DNA from 4 places in the Streptomyces sp. NPDC000410 genome. Region 3 is predicted to be linked to each of the others. Evidence: riboswitches for the same ligand, from Rfam matches in the RefSeq annotation. Region 3 holds a riboswitch; each other region holds the start of a gene.

Region 1 (4,875 bases), on a different contig from region 3:
GTCATCTCGTGCGCGGCCACGTCGATGGAGGTGAGCGGCTTGGCGTTGGCCGCGCCGTCGCCGTACGTCATGCAGAAGCAGGAGTCCTGCCAGAAGGCGTTGACGTACGCGTTGCCGTAGTGGACCCGGGAGTACGCGCCGACGCCGTCACCGCGGATCCCGGAACGGCCGTGCACGTTCTTGTAGTAGTCCCAGGTGACCCCGGCGCCGAAGTGCGCGTCCGCGCCCGCGGTCTCCAGGTTCTGCGGGGTGCCGTCGCCCCAGACGTCGTCGCTGCCGGAGAACAGCGTGCCCGTGCCCGACGTACCGCGGTTGAGGTTGTTCGTCTTGTGGTTGCCGCGGCCGGTGTCGGTCAGCGTGTACGAGGGCGCCGTGCCGAGGGTGACCTGGCCGCTGTACTGGGTGTTGCCGGTGCCGGTGTGGACGGCCTGCCATTCGTACAGCTTCTTGCCGGTCGACGCGTCGGTGACGACGTGCAGCTCGTTCGGCGTGCCGTCGTGCTGGAGGCCGCCGACGACGGTCTCGTACGCGAGCGTCGGCTTGCCCTGGACGAGCCAGACCACCTTGCGCGGCGCGCGGTCGGCCTCGGTCTTCTTCGAGCCCTCGGCCTTCGCGGCGGCAAGGGCCTGCTTCTCGGCGGTGGCCGGGGCGACCTCGGCGCTGGTGTCGACGTTCTTCAGCGTGGCCGCGGACGCCTTGGTGACCGACTCGGTCTTCCCGGCCTTCGTCTCGGCGACCACCAGGTCGCCGCCGAGGACGGGGAGCCCCGCGTAGGTGCGCTCGTAGCGGGTGTGCGTGGTGCCGTCCCGGTCCTGGACGACGTCGCGGACGACGAGCTTCTCCTGGGCGGTGAGGCCCAGTTCCTTCGCGGTGGCCGCCTTCGTGGCGTTGGCCTCGCGTATCAGCTCGGCGCGCTGGGCGGGAGTGAGCGACTTGGGCAGGGCGCCGGGGTCGGCGGCCTTCGCGGCGGGCGCCGCGGTGTCCCGTGCGGTGTTGGCCGCGGTGGCGGAACCGGACTGGACGCCGACGGCGAGCAGGGCCGCGGCTGCGAGCAGAGCACCGGTCGCTGTGGCGCGACGACGGTTGTGCGTGGGTCTCACGCGAACTCCTTCTGCGAGGGGGGTTACGGGCGGCTGGGTGGGCTGCCCGGGCAGAGCTGGCGGAGCGGTACGACTGCGTGGAACGGGGGAAGAGTGGCACCAGAAGTGCCCTGCTGTCAGGGGCGCGTCAACAAGTTGGCCAGAAATCGTCCGTTGGGTGAATGGTCATGTTCGTTAAGCGGACGTTTCGGCGTGCGTCGCCTCGATGCCTTTGAGCACCCTCGATGAACCGCCGTGAACCGGTGTGAACGGGATGTTGAGGGGGGAATGTGCCCCGCTCACCCGGGACTTCGTCGAACTGTGGCTCGTTCCCGCCGGGCAGGCAGAAGGTGGCCGGGACGCAGGTGGGACGCGGACAGGACGCGTCCGGGGCGCGGAAGGGACTTCGTAGCCGCGGCCTACGTGCGCGGGTCCAGCCACAGCGCCTCGGCGTGGGCGCAGAGGGTGCCGTCCGCGGTGGCCAGGGCCACGCCCATCGTGTGCTTGCGGCCCGACTCGCCGAGCAGCCAGGCGTACGAGATGTACGGCTCGCCCGCCCGGACCGGGCGCAGCAGCGTCCCCGTCAGGGACGCCGTGACCGCACCCGGGCGCTGCGTACCCAGCAGGCACCCGGCCCAGTTGCCGGGGCAGTCGAGGGCGCCCCAGACGAGCTCGGGCGGAAACTCCCCGCCGGCGTCCGCGAGGGCCGGGGACGGCACCCACGCGGCGGCGACCACATCGCGTCCCGGGACCACGGTGCAGTGCTGGCGCAGGCCGCGGTCCGGCGTACGGTCCGGGCCGCAGCCGAAGCAGTCCACGACTCCTGGCGGCGGGTCGGCCCGGAACGCCTCGGCCGCGGCCAGGGCCTCTGCCAGGGACGGCGCGTCGGGCACGTCGGCCGACAGCTCCCCCGGGGACGCCGTCGCCAGCGGCCGCCCGCTCTCGCCCAACTGCCAGCCGCCCCCCGGTGTTTCGGCGATCGGCACGGGAACCTCCACCGGCACCGGCCCGCGGAAGTCCACCCGCACGGGCTTCGCGTCGTCGGACCGCCGCGCGAGCACGCCCGCGACGTATCCGCCGAAGGCCACCGTCGGATAGCCGACGTACAGTTCGGGCACCACGATCGCTTCAGTCGTCGTCATGATCCCACCTCATCATGCCGCCCGACGGCTTCAGGGGGGCTGGCGCAATCACGCGCGGGCTGGGATGCTCCCTGCGACAAGCGACGGCGGAACGAGGAAGCCGGTGAGATTCCGGCACGGTACCGCCACTGTGTAGGGGGAGCGACTCCGCCGAAGCCACCGCCCCGTCGGGGGTGGGAAGGCCGGGGAAGCGTCGATCCCGAGTCAGGAGACTCACGCCGTCGCACCTCGACTTACCGGGGCGGATTTCCCCGAGAGAGGACGGTGGCGCCGTGTGCCCACGTACCTGTGCCGACCCTGCTTTTCCGGCAGACCGTGAAGAACGGACCCGACCGCGCCCCGCGGCCCACTGAGTCCGCGGCGGCCGACCCTCCGATCCCCGGCCCCTCCCCGTACCGAGGAACCACCCGCGCGCCCGGATCACGACCGGATCCACAGCGGATCACGACCGGATCCCCGGCGGCGCGCGCTTCACGCATGCCAGGAGCACCCCCATGCCCGTACGACCCGTCCTGTCCCTCCGCTGTCCAGCCGCCGCCGTAGCCCTGCTCGGTGCCCTGGGGCTGACGCTCAGCGCGTGCGGCGACGGTGGCCGGCCGACGGCGGACCCCCGCGCCTCCGGATCCGCCGCCGATGGCTGCATCTCCGGATTCGACCCCGCCAAGGACTACTTCCCCGTCAAATCGACGGTGGAGCACGCGAAGAACTTCACCCTGCGCTACGAGAAGAGCTACCAGGTCCTCACGGTCAAGGAGCCGTACCCCAAGGGCAAGCCCGAGTCGTACGTCCTGGTCAAGTGCGGCGCCCCGAAACCGAAGCTGACGGGCGATCTGGCCGGCGCCCCGACGATCACCACGCCGGTCAAGAGCCTGTACTCCGCCTCGACGACCCATCTGCCGCTGCTGACCGAGACCGGCACCCTCGACGTGCTGACCGGTGTGGCGAACGGGGCGTTCGTCAGCTCGCCCGAGGTCCGTCAGCGGATCGCGTCGGGCAAGGTGACGGAGTACGCCAAGGACAACACGCTCGACGCGGAGAAGGTCATCGGGGCCGGACCGGACGTCCTGATGACCCAGGGCACCGACGACCCGCAGTACCCGAAGCTGCGACAGGCGGGCATCGCCGTCGTCGCCAACGCCGAGTGGCTGGAGCCCAGTCCGCTGGGCCGCGCCGAATGGGTCAAGGCGATGGCCGCGCTCACCGGGGCCGAGAAGCGCGCGGGCGAGGTGTTCGACACCGTCGAGAGCGACTACGCGAAGGTCGCCGCCAAGGCCGCCAAGGCCGCCACGGCGGGCAAGCCGGTCAAGGTGCTGCCGGGCACGATGTACCAGGGCACGTGGAGCATGGCCGCCGGAGGCAGCTACGCCGGAAGGCTGATCAAGGACGCGGGCGGCACCTACCCGTGGGCGGACGACACGGGCAGCGGCAATCTCCAGCTGACCTTCGAGGCCGTGTACGCCAAGGGCGGCGACGCGCCCGTCTGGCTGGTCGACCAGCCGTGGAAGTCGACCGCGGACGCGACCAAGGCGGACCGCCGCTACGGCGAACTGAACGCCATGAAGGCCGGGAAGGTCTGGACGAACACGAAGGCGCAGGGCCCGGGAGGCGGCAACGACTTCTACGAACGGGGCGTGCTGCGGCCCGATCTCGTCCTCGCGGACCTGTTCGCCATCCTCCACCCCGACCGGGCCGAGGGGCACACCTTCACCTTCTACGCCCAGGTCCCCCGGGCGTGAGCACACGGACCGCCGAACCGGCCGCCCCGGCCCCGGCACCGGCCCCGCCACCGGTCGCGACACCACCGGCCGCGGGGCGGCACCGGCGGCTCCTCGTCGTCGGCACGCTGGCGGCCGGGACGGCGGCGCTGTTCGTGCTGACGATCGCCGTCGGCTCGTACCAGGTGCCGGTCGGCGAGGTGGTGCGCGTCCTGTCCGGCGGCGCCGGGGCCGATCCCCGGTGGGCGGTGATCGTCGAGGAGGTACGGCTGCCCCGGGCGCTGACCGCGACCGCCGTGGGCGCGGCGCTCGCCGTGGCCGGGGTGCAGATGCAGACGCTGTTCCGCAACGCGCTGGCCGACCCGTTCTCGCTCGGGGTGAGTTCGGGGGCGAGCATGGGCGTCGCGGCCGTGGTGGTCAGCACGGGAGGCGTGGCCGGGAGCTTCACCGGCGACCTCGCCGGGCTGGGCCGCGTCGGCGTCGTGCTGGCCGCGTCGCTGGGCGCGGGCTGTGTGCTGGCGCTCGTGCTGCTGCTGTCGCGCTGGGTGCGCTCGGCGGTCACCCTGCTGGTCATCGGAGTGATGATCGGCTCCGCCGCGACGGCCGTGGTCAGTGTGATGCTGGTGTACGCCAGGCCCGAACGCGCCCAGCAGTTCGTGATGTGGGGGCTGGGCAGCTTCTCCGCCACCACCTGGCCCGACCTGACGGTGATGCTTCCGGTGATCGGCGCCGGCCTCACGGCCGCCCTGCTGACCACCAAACGCCTGAACGCGCTGCTGCTCGGCGAGGACTACGCCCGCACGATGGGACTGAACGTCCGGCGCAGCCGCGACCTCGCACTGCTCGGCACATCACTCCTGGCGGGCGCCGCGACCGCGTTCTGCGGCCCGGTCGCCTTCCTCGGCCTGGCCGTACCGCATCTGACCCGCGTCGCGCTCG
Region 2 (4,875 bases), on a different contig from region 3:
GTCGAACGCGGCACGCGCGGCGGCCACCGCCCGGTCCACATCGGCCCGCGACGCGTGCGGGACGCGTCCGATGACCTGCTCGGTGTGCGGCGAGATCACCTCGATCGTGTCCGTGCCGAGGGGATCGACCAGCTCCCCTCCGATGAACAGCTTTCCGTGCTCGACCAGCTCGGTCATGACGTCCTCCGCCTCCCGCGCACCGGCATCACCGGGACCACCGGGGACTCTCCGACGGCTTCCCCGACGCCGTACCCGACATCGCGGCGTCCGGCACCGTGCCCGGCATCGTTTCTGACGCTGTTTCAGAACTGATATCAGTTCTAGTTATAGTGGGCAATGCCCCTGCCGCCTCCGGAGAGTCGAGGACGCATGCCCCAGGTGATCGCGCACGGCGGAGGTGTCTGGTCCCTCCAGGTCCCCATCCCGGACAACCCCCTCGGCCACACACTGGTCCATGTCCTCGACACCGACCGCGGCCCCGTCCTCATCGACACCGGCTGGGACGATCCGTCCGCGTGGGGCGCGCTCACCGAGGGGCTGGCCGCCGTCGGCACGGCGGTCGGCGAGATACACGGGATCGTCATCACCCACCACCACCCCGACCACCACGGTCTGTCCGGGCAGGTCCGCGAGGCGTCCGGGGCCTGGATCGCGATGCACGCCGCCGACAGCGAGGTCGTGCGGCGGACCCGTGAGGCCCTGCCGGGTACCTGGCTGGGCTACCTGACCGACAAACTCGCCGCCGCCGGAGCCCCCGAGGAGCATCTCGCCCCGCTCCGCGCCGCCCGTGACGGCGGCCGGATGCGGACCCTGCCCGGACAGCGGGCCGCGCTGCCCGACCGGGAGATCGTCCCCGGCGAGCTGCTGGACCTGGCCGGGCGCCGGCTGCGGGCGGTCTGGACGCCCGGCCACACCCCCGGCCACGTCTGCCTCCACCTGGAGGAGGACCACCCGGCGGGCCTCCCGGGTCGCGGCCGGCTCTTCTCCGGCGACCACCTGCTGCCCGGGATCTCCCCCCATATCGGCCTGTACGAGGACCCCGACGACTCCACCGTCACCGACCCCCTCGGCGACTACCTCGACTCGCTCGAACGCGTCGGCCGCCTCGGCGTCGCCGAGGTCCTCCCCGCCCACCAGTACGCGTTCACCGACGCCCCGGCGCGGGTGCGGGAGCTGCTCACGCACCACGAGTCCCGGCTCGCGGACCTGCTCGCGCTCCTCGCGGCCCCGCTCACCCCGTGGCAGCTCGCCGAGCGGATGGAGTGGAACCGCCCCTGGGAGCAGATCCCGTACGGCTCGCGGAACATCGCGGTCTCGGAGGCGGAGGCCCATCTGCGCCGCCTGGTGAAGCTCGGCCGCGCGGAGGCGGTCGCGGGCACCGATCCCGTGACGTACGTCGCGGTGCGCTGACCCGGCGGCCCGGGGCACGTGCGTACGTGCCGGCGGGGGCGCCGAGCCGGCCCGGGGCGCGCGGTACGTGACGTACGTCGCGGGGGCGCCGACCCGACCCTGGACGCGCCGTACGGGCCGGTAGAGTGTGCGAGTCGTCATCATGCCTGTACAGGGGGAAGCCGGTGCAAATCCGGCGCTGACCCGCAACCGTGACAGCCACCGTCGCAGGTGGCGAGCCGGACTGCCCCGTACTGGAACGTGACCGGCTCGCACGAGCACCGTCGAGGAATACGGGGCCGAGCCCGGTGCATCCCGTGCGCCCGCGCCCGGCTCCCCGCAGGAGAGGCAGCACCGCCCGCCATGACCGTACGGACCGTACGCCGCAGCGCAGCGGCGCTCGCCGTTGCCGCCACCTCCGCAGTGTTCTGCGTGGCGGCCTCCCCCGCCGCCCCCTCTCCCGCGCCGTCCGCCGCGCTGCCTGCCGGTCTGTACGGCACGAAGGACCCGACGTGGGACGGTGTGTGGCGGCAGTCGCTGGCGATCATCGCGCAGGACACCGTCCACGTCGTGCCGTCGGCGGAGGCCGTGGCCTGGCTGGCCGGGCAGCAGTGCGACAACGGCGGCTTCGCCTCGTACCGCCCCGATGCCACGAAGCCGTGCGACAGCAAGACGATGTTCGACACGAACGCCACCGCGGCCGCCGTCCACGCGCTCGCCGCCGCCGGCGAGCACACCGATCAGGTCCAGAAGGGCATCGCCTGGCTGAAGTCCGTGCAGAGCCCGGACGGCGGGTGGAGCTACAACCCGGGCATGGCGTCCGACGCCAACTCCACCGCGATCGTGATCGGCGCGTTCGCGGCGGCGAAGGAGCGGCCCGGCGACCTGACGTCCGAGCAGGGGAAGACGCCCTACAACGCGCTCGTCTCGTTCGCGATCCCGTGCGCCGACAAGACGGCGGGCGGGGCGTTCGCGTACCAGCCGGACGCGAAGACGGGCAAGCTGCTCCCGAACGGCGACGCCACCGCGGCCGCCGTGCTCGGCGGTCTCGGCCGCGGCATGGTCGTCCAGGGCCCGAAGCCGGGCAAGGCGCCGGCGTGCGTGACGACGCCCAGGGCCACTCCCGAGCAGTCCGCCCGCAACGGCGCGGCCTACCTCGCGAAGGTGCTCGCGAAGACCGGCCACCTCGACTCCCCGCCGATGCCCGGCGCCACGGACCCGGCCCCGCTGCCCGACTTCGGCAACACCGCGGACGCGGTCGTGGCGCTGTCCGCCGCCGGACACAAGGACAAGGCGGCCGCCTCGGTGGCCTGGCTGGAGAAGAACGCGTCCGCCTGGGCCAAGGAGGCGGGACCGGCCGCGTACGCGCAGCTGATCCTCGCCGCGCACGCCTACGGCGCCGACCCGAGGGACTTCGGCGGCGCCGACCTGGTCCAGCAGCTGAACGCGACCGGACCCACCCCCGCGTCCACCGTCCCGCCGTCCCCGGCGGCGCAGGGCGACGGCAAGGACAAGATAGGCGGCGACCGCGGGGCGCTCTTCTGGGTCGTCGGCGCCGGGCTCGCGGCGGTCCTGGGCGCGGCATTCATGATCAACGACCGCCGCAAGAACCGGAAGCAGGCCAAGCAGGACCAGCAGGCCCAGCAGGAGGCCGCCGCCGGCCGGCAGGACGAGCAGCAGTGACGCACGGGCTCCCGCTCCTCGGCAGCGCACCGGCGGCGACGACCGCGCCGCGGGCCGTGCGGCGGCTCGGCGAAGCGCCCGCGCGGGACGCGGTGACGACCACCGCGCTCCCGCCGGTGCGACGCCTGGGGGCTGCGGCAACGACCGTGCTCCGGGCCGTGCGTCCCCTCGGGGCCGCGGCGACCGCCTCGCTCCGGGCCGTGCGGCGGCTCGGCGCGACCGGGCGGCAGCTCGGGACGGGGGCCCTGTCCATCGGCGCGGCGCTCGCGCTGCTCCTGGCGGTGGCGTGGCCCGCGCAGGCGGCCGGGTACCGGTACTGGTCGTTCTGGCAGACCAACGGCGGTTCCGGCGGGGCCTCATGGGCGTACGCCACTCAGGGACCGGCCACCGCCCGCCCCGCCGACGGCGAGGTGAACGGCTTCCGCTTCTCCGTGAGCTCGGACTCCGCGGACTCGGCGCGGCCGCGCACCACCCCCGACTTCGCGGCGCTGTGCGCCGGCACCCCCGCGAAGGACGGCACCAAGCGGGTCGGCGTCGTCATCGACTTCGGCACCCCCGCCGACGCGGCGGCCGGTGAGACCCCGCCCGCGGCGCGTACCGGCTGCGCGCAGGTGCGCACCGACGCCACCAGCGCGGAGGCGCTCGCCGCGGTCGCGAAGCCGCTGCGCTACAACAGTGACGCGCTGCTCTGCGCGATCTCCGGCTACCCGGCGTCGGGCTGCGGAGAGCAGGTGTCGGGGGACACGCCCGAGCAGGCGCTCCCCTTCTACCCGACGGCTCCGCCCTCCTCGGGCGCCCGCCCGGCCGTCATCACGGCCACGAAGCCGGCGGACACCGGCCCGTCGGTCGGCGTCCTCGCGGGCGTCGCGGCCGTCCTCGCCCTGGGTGCGGCGGCCCTCTGGCAGGCCCGCCGCCGGCGCGGATGAGCCCGGCGGGCCGTTTCCGCGCGCCCGAGGCCGGCCGGAGCAACGCGCTGCACGCCGGGGCGTGGTGGGTGTGGGCCCTGGGCCTCGCCATCGCCGCGTCCCGGACCACGAACCCGCTCCTGCTCGGCCTGCTCGTCGGCGTCGCGGGCTATGTGGTGGCCGCGCGTCGCACCGACGCACCGTGGGCCCGCTCGTACGGCGCGTTCGTCAAGCTGGGGCTCTTCGTCATCGCGGTACGGCTCGTCTTCTCGGTCGTCCTCGGCTCCCCGATCCCCGGTACGCACGTCCTGGTGACCCTGCCCGAGGTGCCGCTGCCCGACTGGGCCCAGGGCATCAGGATCGGCGGCCGGGTGACCGCCGAGCAGCTGGTGTTCGCGCTGTACGACGGGGCGAAGCTGGCCGCGCTGCTCATCTGTGTGGGCGCGGCGAACGCGCTCGCCAACCCCGCCCGGCTGCTCAAGTCGCTGCCGGGCGCGCTGTACGAGGCCGGGGTCGCCGTGGTCGTGGCGATGACGTTCGCGCCGAACATGGTCGCGGACGTGGTGCGGCTGCGCACCGCGCGGCGGCTGCGGGGACGTCCGACGGGCGGGGTGAAGGCGGTGCTCCAGATCGGCCTTCCGGTCCTGGAGGGCGCGCTGGAACGGTCGGTCGCGGTGGCGGCGTCGATGGACGCGCGCGGGTACGGGCGTACGGCGCAGGTTCCGCCCGCCGTCCGGCACACCACCACGGCGCTCACGCTCGGCGGGCTGCTCGGGGTCTGCGCCGGTTCGTACGGACTGCTCGCCGCGGAGGGGGCGGGTTACGGGCTGCCGGTGCTGCTCGGCGGATTCGCCGCCGCGATGGCCGGGCTGTGGCTCGGCGGCCGGCGCCAGGTCCG
Region 3 (4,875 bases):
ACATGGCCGCCGAGCTCGCCGAGGACGAGGGCGTCCAGGTGGCCAGGGTGCTGGTGAACGACGACGTGGCGGTGACCGACAGCCTCTACACGGCGGGGCGGCGCGGCACGGGCGCGACCCTGTTCGTGGAGAAGATCGCGGGGGCGGCCGCCGAGGAGGGTCGGCCACTGGAGCGGGTCGAGGCGATCGCGCGGCGGGTCAATGAGCGCTCGCGCAGCTTCGGGGTGGCGCTGAGTGCCGTGACGACCCCGGCGAAGGGCACGCCGACGTTCGATCTCCCGCCGGGTGAGCTGGAGTTGGGCATCGGTATCCACGGCGAACCGGGCCGCGAGCGTCGGCGGATGATGACCTCGGGCGAGATCGCGGACTTCGCGGTGAACGCGGTCCTGGAGGACCTGAAGCCGTCGAGTCCGGTGCTGGTGCTGGTAAACGGCATGGGTGCGACGCCGCTGCTGGAGCTGTACGGGTTCAACGCGGAGGTGCACCGGGTGCTCGCCCAGCGCGGTGTGCCGGTGGCCCGCACCCTGGTCGGGAACTATGTGACGTCCCTGGACATGGCGGGCTGCTCGGTGACCCTCTGCGCGATGGACGAGGAGCTGCTGCGGCTGTGGGACGCGCCGGTGCGGACTCCCGCGCTGCGCTGGGGGTGCTGATCCGGGGAGACGCGGAGGACAGGGAAGGCATGGAGGACATGGGAGCCGTGGGATCCACGGGACATACCGAAGGGGAGCGTGTGCTGGACGCCGGGTTCTTCCGCCGTTGGATGACCGTCGCCGCGGCCGCCGTCGACCGCGAGGCCGACCGGCTCACCGAGCTGGACTCGGCGATCGGGGACGCCGATCACGGCACCAATATGCGGCGCGGGTTCGCCGCCGTGACCGCCGTACTGGAGAAGGAGGCCACCGACACCCCGGGGGCCGTACTGACGCTGTCCGGGCGGCAGTTGATCTCGACGGTCGGGGGCGCGTCCGGGCCGCTGTACGGGACGCTGCTGCGGCGTACGGGCAAGGCGCTGGGCGACGCCGCCGAGGTGACGCCGCAGCAGCTCGCCGAGGCACTGCGCACGGGGGTCGCCGCGGTGGCGCAGCTCGGCGGGGCGAAGGCCGGTGACAAGACGATGCTGGACGCGCTGGAGCCGGCGGCCCGGGCGCTGGACGAGTCGTTCGCGGCGGCGCGGGAGGCCGCGGAGCAGGGCGCGCTCGCGACCGTGCCGATGCTGGCCCGCAAGGGCAGGGCGAGCTATCTGGGCGAGCGCAGCGTCGGGCACCAGGACCCGGGGGCGACGTCGTCGGCGCTGCTGATCGCCGCGCTGGAGGAGGTGGCCCGATGAACCCGACGCGCCCGGTCGGCATCGTGCTCGTCTCGCACAGCGCGGCGGTGGCGACCGCCGTCGCCGAGCTGGCGGCCGGCCTCGCCGGTGGCGGGGGGACCGCCCCGGTGGCGGCCGCCGGCGGTACGCCCGACGGCGGGCTCGGCACCAGCTCGGAGCTGATCACCAGGGCGGCGCGGGAGGTGGACGGCGGTGCGGGGGTGGCCGTGCTGGTCGACCTCGGCAGTGCCGTGCTCACGGTGAAGGCGCTCCTCGCCGAGGGCGACGAGCTGCCGGACGGCACCCGGCTGCTGGACGCGCCGTTCGTGGAGGGCGCGGTCGCGGCGTTGGTGACGGCGTCGGCGGGCGGGGACCTCGACGCGGTGGAGGCGGCCGCCTCGGAGGCGTACGGCTACCGGAAGGTGTGACGTCACGTCTCCGTACGCATCCGTGCGCGGCTTGTGATGCACCTGGTCAAACCACTAGTGTCACACCGCCTTGGTGTTCGGGAAACCGGTGCGGTACCGGTGCGGCCCTCGCCACTGTGATCGGGAAGTCCGGCTCCATCCACCAGGAAGCCACTGGACCACCGCGGGAGACCGCGGCGTCCGGGAAGGCGGAGTCGGGCGGCAAGTCGTCTGGGGGAAGCCCCCAGGCCCCCTCCCGTAAGCCAGGAGACCGGCCAAGGTGCGTTGTCCATCCACGAGGTGTTGGAGAGGGTCTCCCAACTATGCATATAGCCGAGGGGTATCTGCCCCCGTTGCACGCGGCTGCCTGGGGCGCCGCGTCCGCGCCCTTCGTCATTCACGGCGTACGCGCACTCACCCGCGAGGTCAAGGCCCACCCCGAGTCGACGCTGCTGCTCGGCGCGTCGGGTGCCTTCACCTTCGTCCTGTCCGCGCTCAAGATTCCGTCGGTGACGGGCAGCTGCTCCCATCCCACCGGGACGGGGCTGGGCGCGATCCTGTTCAGACCCCCCATCATGGCGGTGCTGGGCACGATCACGCTGTTGTTCCAGGCGCTGCTGCTGGCGCACGGCGGGCTGACGACGCTCGGGGCCAATGTGTTCTCGATGGCGATCGTCGGGCCGTGGGCCGGGTACGCGGTGTACAGGCTGCTGCGGGGCTCCGGTCTGTCGCTGATGCTGAGCGTGTTCTTCGGCGCGTTCGTCGCGGACCTGTCCACGTACTGCGTCACCAGCGTCCAGCTGGCGCTGGCCTTCCCCGACCCGAGCAGCGGTTTCATCGGCGCGCTCGGCAAGTTCGGCGGCATCTTCGCCCTCACCCAGATCCCGCTGGCGGTCAGCGAGGGGCTGCTCACCGTGCTGGTGATGCGTCTGCTGGTCCAGTCGAGCAAGGGTGAGCTGACCCGGCTGGGCGTGCTGCTCCAGGGCGGCAGGGGCAGCGAGGGCGAGAAGAAGTCGGAGGCCACGGTCTGATGAGCCGTAACGCGAAGATCAATACGCTGCTGCTGGTGCTCGTGGCCGCGCTGGCCGTGTTCCCGCTGGTGCTGGGGCTCGGTGACCACAAGGAAGAGCCGTTCGCGGGTGCCGACGCCGAGGCGGAGACGGCGATCACCGAGATCGCTCCGGATTACGAGCCCTGGTTCGCGCCGCTGTACGAGCCCCCGTCCGGGGAGATCGAGTCGGCGCTGTTCGCCCTGCAGGCGGCCATCGGCGCCGGGGTCCTGGCGTACTACTTCGGTCTGCGCAAGGGCCGCAGGCAGGGCGAGGCCCGTGCCGCCCAGGCCGCCGGCGCCCAGGAGGCGGACGCCGGATCCGCCTCGGACCGTACGACGGCCTAGCCGCCGTGCTGCCGATCGACGCGGCGGCGCACAGCAGTCGCTGGCGCCGCCGCCATCCATGTGAGAAGGCGGTTCTGGGGCTCGGACTCACGGTCTGCGCCATCTCGCTGCCGCCGTGGCCGGGCGCCGTGCTGGTCGCGGCGGCGACGCTCGCGGTGCTGCTCGGCCCGGCCGGGGTGGCTCCCCGTCAGCTGTGGCGGGCGTGGCGGATTCCGCTCGGGTTCTGTGTGACGGGGGCGGTGCCGCTGCTGTTCGCGGTGGGCGGTCCGGACGGCTTCGTCGCGCTCGCGCCCGACGGTCCGCTGCACGCGCTGCGGCTGCTGCTGCGGACGTCGGCGGCCTCACTCGGGGTGCTGCTGTTCGCGTTCACCACCCCGGTGTCCGACGTGCTGCCCCGGCTGGTGCGCGCGGGCGTGCCGGCGCCGGTGGTCGATGTCGCCCTCGTCATGTACCGGATCAGTTTTCTGCTGCTGGATTCGGTGAACCAGATCCGTCAGGCGCAGGCCGCGCGCCTCGGGCACACCACCCGGGCCGCGACCTGGCGTTCGCTGGCGGGTCTCGGGGCGACCGCGTTCGTGCGCGCCTTCGACCGGGCCCAGCGGCTCCAGACGGGGCTCGCGGGGCGCGGTTACGACGGGACGCTGCGGGTGCTGGTGCCCCAGGCATCGGTTTCCCGGCCGTTCCTCGCGGCGACCGCCGGGCTGCTGGCGGGCCTGGTCGCCCTCACTCTCGTACTCGAAAGGTCCGTGCTATGACCGACTCTCCGGGCGTCGTGGAACTCGTCGGAGCGGGATTCGCGTACGAGGACGGCCCCCCGGTCCTCGACGGCGTGGACTTCGCCGTGCCGCAGGGCCGCTCGCTCGCGCTGCTCGGCCGCAACGGCAGCGGCAAGACGACGCTGCTGCGGCTGCTGAGCGGGGGGCTGCGCTGCGGCAAGGGGCAGCTGCTGCTGGCCGGCGAGCCCGTGTCGTACGACCGCGCGGGGCTGACCCGGCTGCGGACGACCGTCCAGCTGGTGGTGCAGGACCCGGACGACCAGCTGTTCGCCGCCTCGGTCGGCCAGGACGTGTCGTTCGGGCCGATGAATCTGGGGCTGCCGGAGGAGGAGGTCCGTGCGCGGGTGGCCGAGGCCCTGGAGGCGCTGGACATCACGGCCCTCGCGGACCGGCCGACGCATCTGCTCTCCTACGGCCAGCGCAAGCGGTCCGCGATCGCGGGCGCGGTGGCGATGCGGCCGCGTGTGCTGATCCTGGACGAGCCGACGGCGGGGCTCGATCCGCACGGCCAGGAGCGGTTGCTGGCGGCGCTGGACCGGCTGCGGGACGGCGGCACGACCGTGGTGATGGCCACGCACGACGTCGATCTCGCGCTGCGCTGGGCGGACGACGCGGCCGTGCTGTCCCCTGCGGGGCTGCGGACGGGGCCGATCGCCGAGCTGCTCGCCGACCAGGAGCTGCTGGACGCGGCACGGCTGCGCAGGCCGTGGGCGATGGCGGCGGCGGAGGTACTGCGCGCGCACGGGCTGCTGGGCGCGGACGCGCCGGGGCCGAGGACACCGGAGGATCTGGACCGCTGGGCGGCCATGGCGTAGCCGGGGAGGTAGCGCATCTCACGCGAGGGTCGTTGTGCAACTTGTTGCACAACGACCCTCGCGGCGTCTACAAAGGGGTCGACGCACCGTGCCCGAGGAGGACCTCCCATGACCACCCCGTACCCGCATCTGCTGAGCCCGCTCGACCTCGGGTTCACGACGCTGCCCAACC
Region 4 (4,875 bases), on a different contig from region 3:
GTGAAGGGCGTGTTCGTGCCCGCGTCGGTGGCGGCGTTCGCCGGATTCGCCCTGCTGGGCCTCTTCACCGCGGTGGCACCGAGCTTCGTCGCGAGGACCCTCGACGTCCACAATCTGGCCGTCACGGGCGCCGTCGTCTTCTCCGTCTTCCTCGCATCGACGATCGGACAGTCGCTGACCGGGAAGGTCGGCGCGCGCCGTGCGCTGCCCGTCGGCTGCGGCGTACTGGTCGTGGGCCTCATGCTGGTGGCCACGTCGCTGATCACCCACTCGCTGCCCCTGCTCGTCCTGGGAGCCCTGTGCGGCGGAACGGGACAGGGCCTCGCCTTCCGCGCCGCGCTCAGCCTGGTCAGCGACGCCGCCCCCGCGCGGCACCGGGGCGGGACGATCTCGGCGTTCTTCGTCGTCGCCTACCTGGGCATCTCCCTGCCGGTGGTCGGCGTCGGAGCCATGGCCATGGCGCTCGGACTGCGCGCGGCGGGGCTGGTCTTCGCCGGCTGTGTGATGGTGGTCGCCGCGTGCGCGGGTACGTACGCGGCACTTCGCCCGCCTCCCGGCCGGTGAGGAGCCGTACGGGCGTGCTCCTCACCGGCCACGTCCGGCTCAGGAAGCGGACAGTTCCGCCCTGACCGCGCGCGCCGCGGCGACGAGGTTGTCGAGCGAGGCGCGGGTCTCGGGCCAGCCGCGGGTCTTCAGCCCGCAGTCGGGGTTGACCCACAGACGCTCCGCGGGGATGGCCTCAAGTCCCTTGCGGAGCAGGGCCGCCGCCTCGGAGACGTCCGGGACGCGTGGGGAATGGATGTCGTACACGCCGGGGCCCGCCTCGCGCGAATAGCCGTGTCCGGCGAGTTCACGGGCGACCTGCATGTGGGAGCGGGCGGCCTCCAGGCTGATGACGTCCGCGTCGAGGTCGTCGATGGCCTGCACGATGTCGCCGAACTCCGCGTAGCACATGTGGGTGTGGATCTGGGTGTCCGGGCGCACGCCGCTGGTGGCCAGGCGGAAGGACTCGGTGGCCCAGGCCAGGTAGTCCGCGCGGTCGGCGGCGCGCAGCGGCAGCGTCTCGCGCAGGGCCGGCTCGTCCACCTGGATCACCGAACTGCCCGCCGTCTCCAGGTCGTTCACCTCGTCGCGCAGGGCGAGGGCGACCTGGCGGGCGGTGTCGCCGAGCGGCTGGTCGTCGCGGACGAAGGACCAGGCGAGCATGGTGACGGGGCCGGTGAGCATGCCCTTGACCGGGCTGTCGGTCAGCGACTGGGCGTACGCCGCCCAGCGCACCGTCATCGGCTCGGGGCGGGAGATGTCTCCGGCCAGGACCGGCGGGCGGACGTAGCGCGTGCCGTACGACTGCACCCAGCCGTGCTGGGTGGCGAGATAGCCCGTCAGCTGTTCGGCGAAGTACTGCACCATGTCGTTGCGCTCCGGCTCGCCGTGCACCAGGACGTCGATGCCGGTCTTCTCCTGGAAGGCGATCACGTCCCGGATCTCGGCCTTGATCCGGTCCTCGTAGCCGGCGGTGTCGAGGCGGCCGGCGCGCAGGTCCGCGCGGGTGGTGCGCAGTTCGGTGGTCTGCGGGAAGGAGCCGATGGTGGTGGTGGGCAGCAGCGGGAGGCCGAGGCGGGTGCGCTGGGCGGCCGCGCGCGCGGAGTAGGGCTGGGAGCGGCGGCCGTCGGCGTCCGTCACGGCAGCCACCCGTTCCCGTACCGCCGGGTCGTGGGTGATCGCGGAGCCCGCCCGGGAGGCGAGGTCGGCGCGGTTGGCGGCGAGTTCGGCGGCGATGGTGTCGGTGCCCTGGGCCAGGCCCTTGGCGAGGGTGACGATCTCGGCGGTCTTCTGCCGGGCGAAGGCGAGCCAGCGCCGCACCTGCGGGTCGATGTCGCGCTCGGCGGCGGCGTCGAGGGGGACGTGCAGCAGGGAGCAGGAGGCGGAGACATCGACGCGGTCGGCGATGCCGAGCAGGGTGCCGAGGGTGGCCAGCGACTTCTCGAAGTCGTTGATCCAGATGTTGCGGCCGCCCACGACTCCGGCGACCAGGCGCTTGCCGGGCAGCCCGCCGACGGCGGCCAGGGCGTCGAGGTTGGCGGAGGCGGCATCGGTGAAGTCGAGCGCCAGGCCGTCGACCGGGGCCTTGGCGAGGACCGGCAGCGCGTCGCCGAGCCGGTCGAAGTACGAGGCGACCAGCAGCTTGGGCCGGTGGGTGAGGGCGCCGAGGTCGCGGTAGGCGCGCCCGGCGGCGTTCAGCTCGGCGGGCGTGCGGTCCTGGACGAGCGCGGGCTCGTCCAGCTGCACCCACTCGGCCCCGGCGTCCCGCAGAGCGGCGAGCACTTCCGCGTACACCGGCAGCAGCCGGTCCAGCAGGGTCAGCGGCTCGAATCCGGCAGCGACACCCGGAGCGGGCTTGGCCAGCAGCAGATAGGTGACCGGGCCGACGAGTACCGGACGGGGCGAGAGCCCGAGAGCCAGCGCTTCGCCCAGCTCTCCGACCTGCTTGGCGCAGTCCGCCGTGAACACGGTGTCAGGACCCAGCTCGGGGACCAGGTAGTGGTAGTTGGTGTCGAACCACTTCGTCATCTCCAGCGGCGCCACGTCCTCGGTGCCGCGGGCCATGGCGAAGTACCCGTCCAGCGCGTCCGCCGCGAAGGCGGCGCGGTGGCGGGCGGGGACGGCGCCGACCATCACGCTGGTGTCGAGGACGTGGTCGTAGTACGAGAAGTCACCGGTCGGGACCTCGTGGACACCGGCGTCGGCCAACTGCTGCCAGTTCGAACGGCGCAGGTCCCGGGCCGTCCGCTCCAGGGCATCGGCGGTGACGCGACCCTTCCAGTAGCCCTCGACGGCCTTCTTCAATTCACGGTTCTGTCCCTGGCGGGGGTAGCCGTACACGGTGGCCCGTGATGCCGCGGATGCGGGCTTCGCTGTCACGGAACTCTCCTTCGCGAGTTACTCCTGTGGGCACCCGGGGACGGGTGAGGGCGCGAAGGGGCCGCAGACCGGACGGAACGCCGCCGTGCGTCGATGACACACGTGTCCGTCAGATATGTAGGCCGACCCGCCCTCGAGGTCACCGGGATCACCGGGTGCGCATGGGCGCACACGGGCAACGGGCAGGTCTTCGGACTCGCGGGCTCGTCCGGCCGGATTCCCGGCGGACACCTACTGGCTGTCGCTTCCCGGGCCCGTACAAGGACCCAGTGCTCATGACGGCGGTCGTTCCCGCTCACCGCTGCGGGGCAGTCCCGGATTCCCACCGGGTTCCCTCTTACGACGCGCGTACCTGGCGGGCACGGCGAACCAGCTGCACCGGCCAGCCTAGAGCCCCTGAGGGGACGCGGACACCACTGTTCATCATCCGGACGGTGATGCGAGACACGCGGGCGGCGCGACCGCGGAAACGCGGGAGGGCGTGGAACAGTCTCTCCCACTGTTCCACGCCCTCCCGCAGCAGCGGGTCCCTCAACCCCTCTGCGTCACCGGAGCCCCTCAGCTCCGGTCGTCCTTGGCCCCGTTCACGACCGCACGTCCGAGCGGTGGACGAGGTGGCGGGCGTAGGCGTCGGTGGTGAAGAACTCGGGCAGCGTCCTGGCGAGGGCGGTACGTTCGAAGATGTCGCGCACCTCGTCCACCCTGGCCCACGGATACTGCGCACCGAGCGCGGCGGTTTCCTCGTCGAGCATCGCGAGCACGGTCTCCCGGTCGACGGCGCCGTGGCGTATCCACTGCCAGACCTGGCAGCGGGCCATCTCGGCCGCCGCGGCGTCCTCCATCTGACCGCCCAGCGGGACGGCGCCCTGGCCGCGCAGCCAGGCGTCGAAGTAGCGCAGGGCGAGGGCGATGCCGGCGCGTACGCCGTCGAGGGTGGGCGGGCCCGCCGTGCGGCGGACGGCGAGCAGGTCCTCGGCGGTGACGTGGACGTCCTCGCGGGTGCGGTCGAGCTGGTGGGGCCGGCCGCCGAGGACGCCATCGAAGATCTCGCGGCACAGCGGGACGAGGGCCGCATCGGCGACCCAGGTGCCGTCGAAGCCGTCCTCCGCCTCGCGTTCCTTGTCGAGCCGGACCCGGATGAGTGCCGCTTCGTGTGCCGCCGCGTGCGGGCCGGGCAGGTGGGCGGCCATGCCGCCGATGGCGTGCGCGCCGCGCTTGTGGCAGGTGCGTACGAGCAGTTCGGTGTAGGCCCGCAGGAACGGGGCGGTCATGGTGACCCGGTCCCGGTCGGGAAGGGTGAAGTCCGGCCGGTGGGCGAAGTTCTTGATCAGACTGAACAGGTAGTCCCAGCGGCCGGCGTTGAGCCCGGCGCTGTGTTCGCGCAGCTCGTAGAGGATCTCCTCCATCTCCAGAGCCGCGGTGACGGTCTCGATGAGGGCGGTCGCCCGGATCGTGCCGCGCGGAATGCCGAGGAGGTCCTGGGCGAGGACGAACACGTCGTTCCACAGGCGGGCTTCCTGGTGGTGCTCCATCTTGGGGAGGTAGAAGTACGGGCCGCGGCCGGCGTCGATCTGCCGCCGGGCGCAGTGGAAGAAGTAGAGCCCGAAGTCGACGAGGGACGCGGACAGCGGGCGGCCGTCTATCACCAGGTGCTTCTCGGTGAGGTGCCAGCCGCGGGGGCGGACCATGAGGGTGGCGATTGTGTCGCCGGGCCGGTGCTTCTCGCCGTCGGGCGCGGTGACGTCGATGCGCCGCTCGACGGCGTCCAGCAGGGTCAGCTGGCCGCCCACGATGTTCTCCCAGGTGGGGGAGGTGGCGTCCTCGAAGTCGGCCATCCACACCTGGGCACCGGAGTTGAGGGCGCGAGCCGCCGTGTCGCGGTCCGGGGGGCCGGTGATCTCGACCCGGCGGTCGGTCAGCCCGGGGCCGGGCGGTGCGACGCGCCAGTCGGAG

What was found. A riboswitch is a leader RNA that binds a small molecule or an ion and turns the genes downstream of it on or off. The one in region 3 is predicted to bind cobalamin.
Region 1: it holds a riboswitch for cobalamin, as region 3 does, so the genes downstream of both, ABT342_RS24565 (ABC transporter substrate-binding protein) here and ABT342_RS13580 (energy-coupling factor ABC transporter permease) in region 3, are expected to answer to the same signal.
Region 2: it holds a riboswitch for cobalamin, as region 3 does, so the genes downstream of both, ABT342_RS32960 (SCO2321 family membrane protein) here and ABT342_RS13580 (energy-coupling factor ABC transporter permease) in region 3, are expected to answer to the same signal.
Region 4: it holds a riboswitch for cobalamin, as region 3 does, so the genes downstream of both, metE (5-methyltetrahydropteroyltriglutamate--homocysteine S-methyltransferase) here and ABT342_RS13580 (energy-coupling factor ABC transporter permease) in region 3, are expected to answer to the same signal.

What each region holds. Positions count from the first base shown of each region.
Region 1 covers NZ_JBEPDM010000028.1:9,256-14,130, forward strand. The annotation lists gene ABT342_RS24555 (M4 family metallopeptidase) at 1-1,100, opposite strand, end outside; gene ABT342_RS24560 (PaaI family thioesterase) at 1,499-2,221, opposite strand; cobalamin riboswitch at 2,289-2,458, shown strand; gene ABT342_RS24565 (ABC transporter substrate-binding protein) at 2,716-3,957, shown strand; gene ABT342_RS24570 (FecCD family ABC transporter permease) at 3,954-4,875, shown strand, end outside.
Region 2 covers NZ_JBEPDM010000056.1:22,459-27,333, forward strand. The annotation lists gene ABT342_RS32950 (aldehyde dehydrogenase) at 1-177, opposite strand, end outside; gene ABT342_RS32955 (Strvi_7410 family MBL fold metallo-hydrolase) at 370-1,410, shown strand; cobalamin riboswitch at 1,525-1,677, shown strand; gene ABT342_RS32960 (SCO2321 family membrane protein) at 1,753-3,072, shown strand; gene ABT342_RS32965 (SCO2322 family protein) at 3,273-3,998, shown strand; gene ABT342_RS32970 (energy-coupling factor transporter transmembrane component T) at 3,995-4,875, shown strand, end outside.
Region 3 covers NZ_JBEPDM010000009.1:54,769-59,643, forward strand. The annotation lists gene dhaK (dihydroxyacetone kinase subunit DhaK) at 1-653, shown strand, start outside; gene dhaL (dihydroxyacetone kinase subunit DhaL) at 734-1,330, shown strand; gene ABT342_RS13575 (PTS-dependent dihydroxyacetone kinase phosphotransferase subunit DhaM) at 1,327-1,737, shown strand; cobalamin riboswitch at 1,792-2,010, shown strand; gene ABT342_RS13580 (energy-coupling factor ABC transporter permease) at 2,040-2,747, shown strand; gene ABT342_RS13585 (energy-coupling factor ABC transporter substrate-binding protein) at 2,747-3,112, shown strand; gene cbiQ (cobalt ECF transporter T component CbiQ) at 3,118-3,867, shown strand; gene ABT342_RS13595 (energy-coupling factor ABC transporter ATP-binding protein) at 3,864-4,703, shown strand; gene ABT342_RS13600 (oxidoreductase) at 4,812-4,875, shown strand, end outside.
Region 4 covers NZ_JBEPDM010000020.1:30,250-35,124, reverse strand. The annotation lists gene ABT342_RS20830 (MFS transporter) at 1-564, shown strand, start outside; gene metE (5-methyltetrahydropteroyltriglutamate--homocysteine S-methyltransferase) at 604-2,922, opposite strand; cobalamin riboswitch at 3,087-3,293, opposite strand; gene aceB (malate synthase A) at 3,507-4,875, opposite strand, start outside.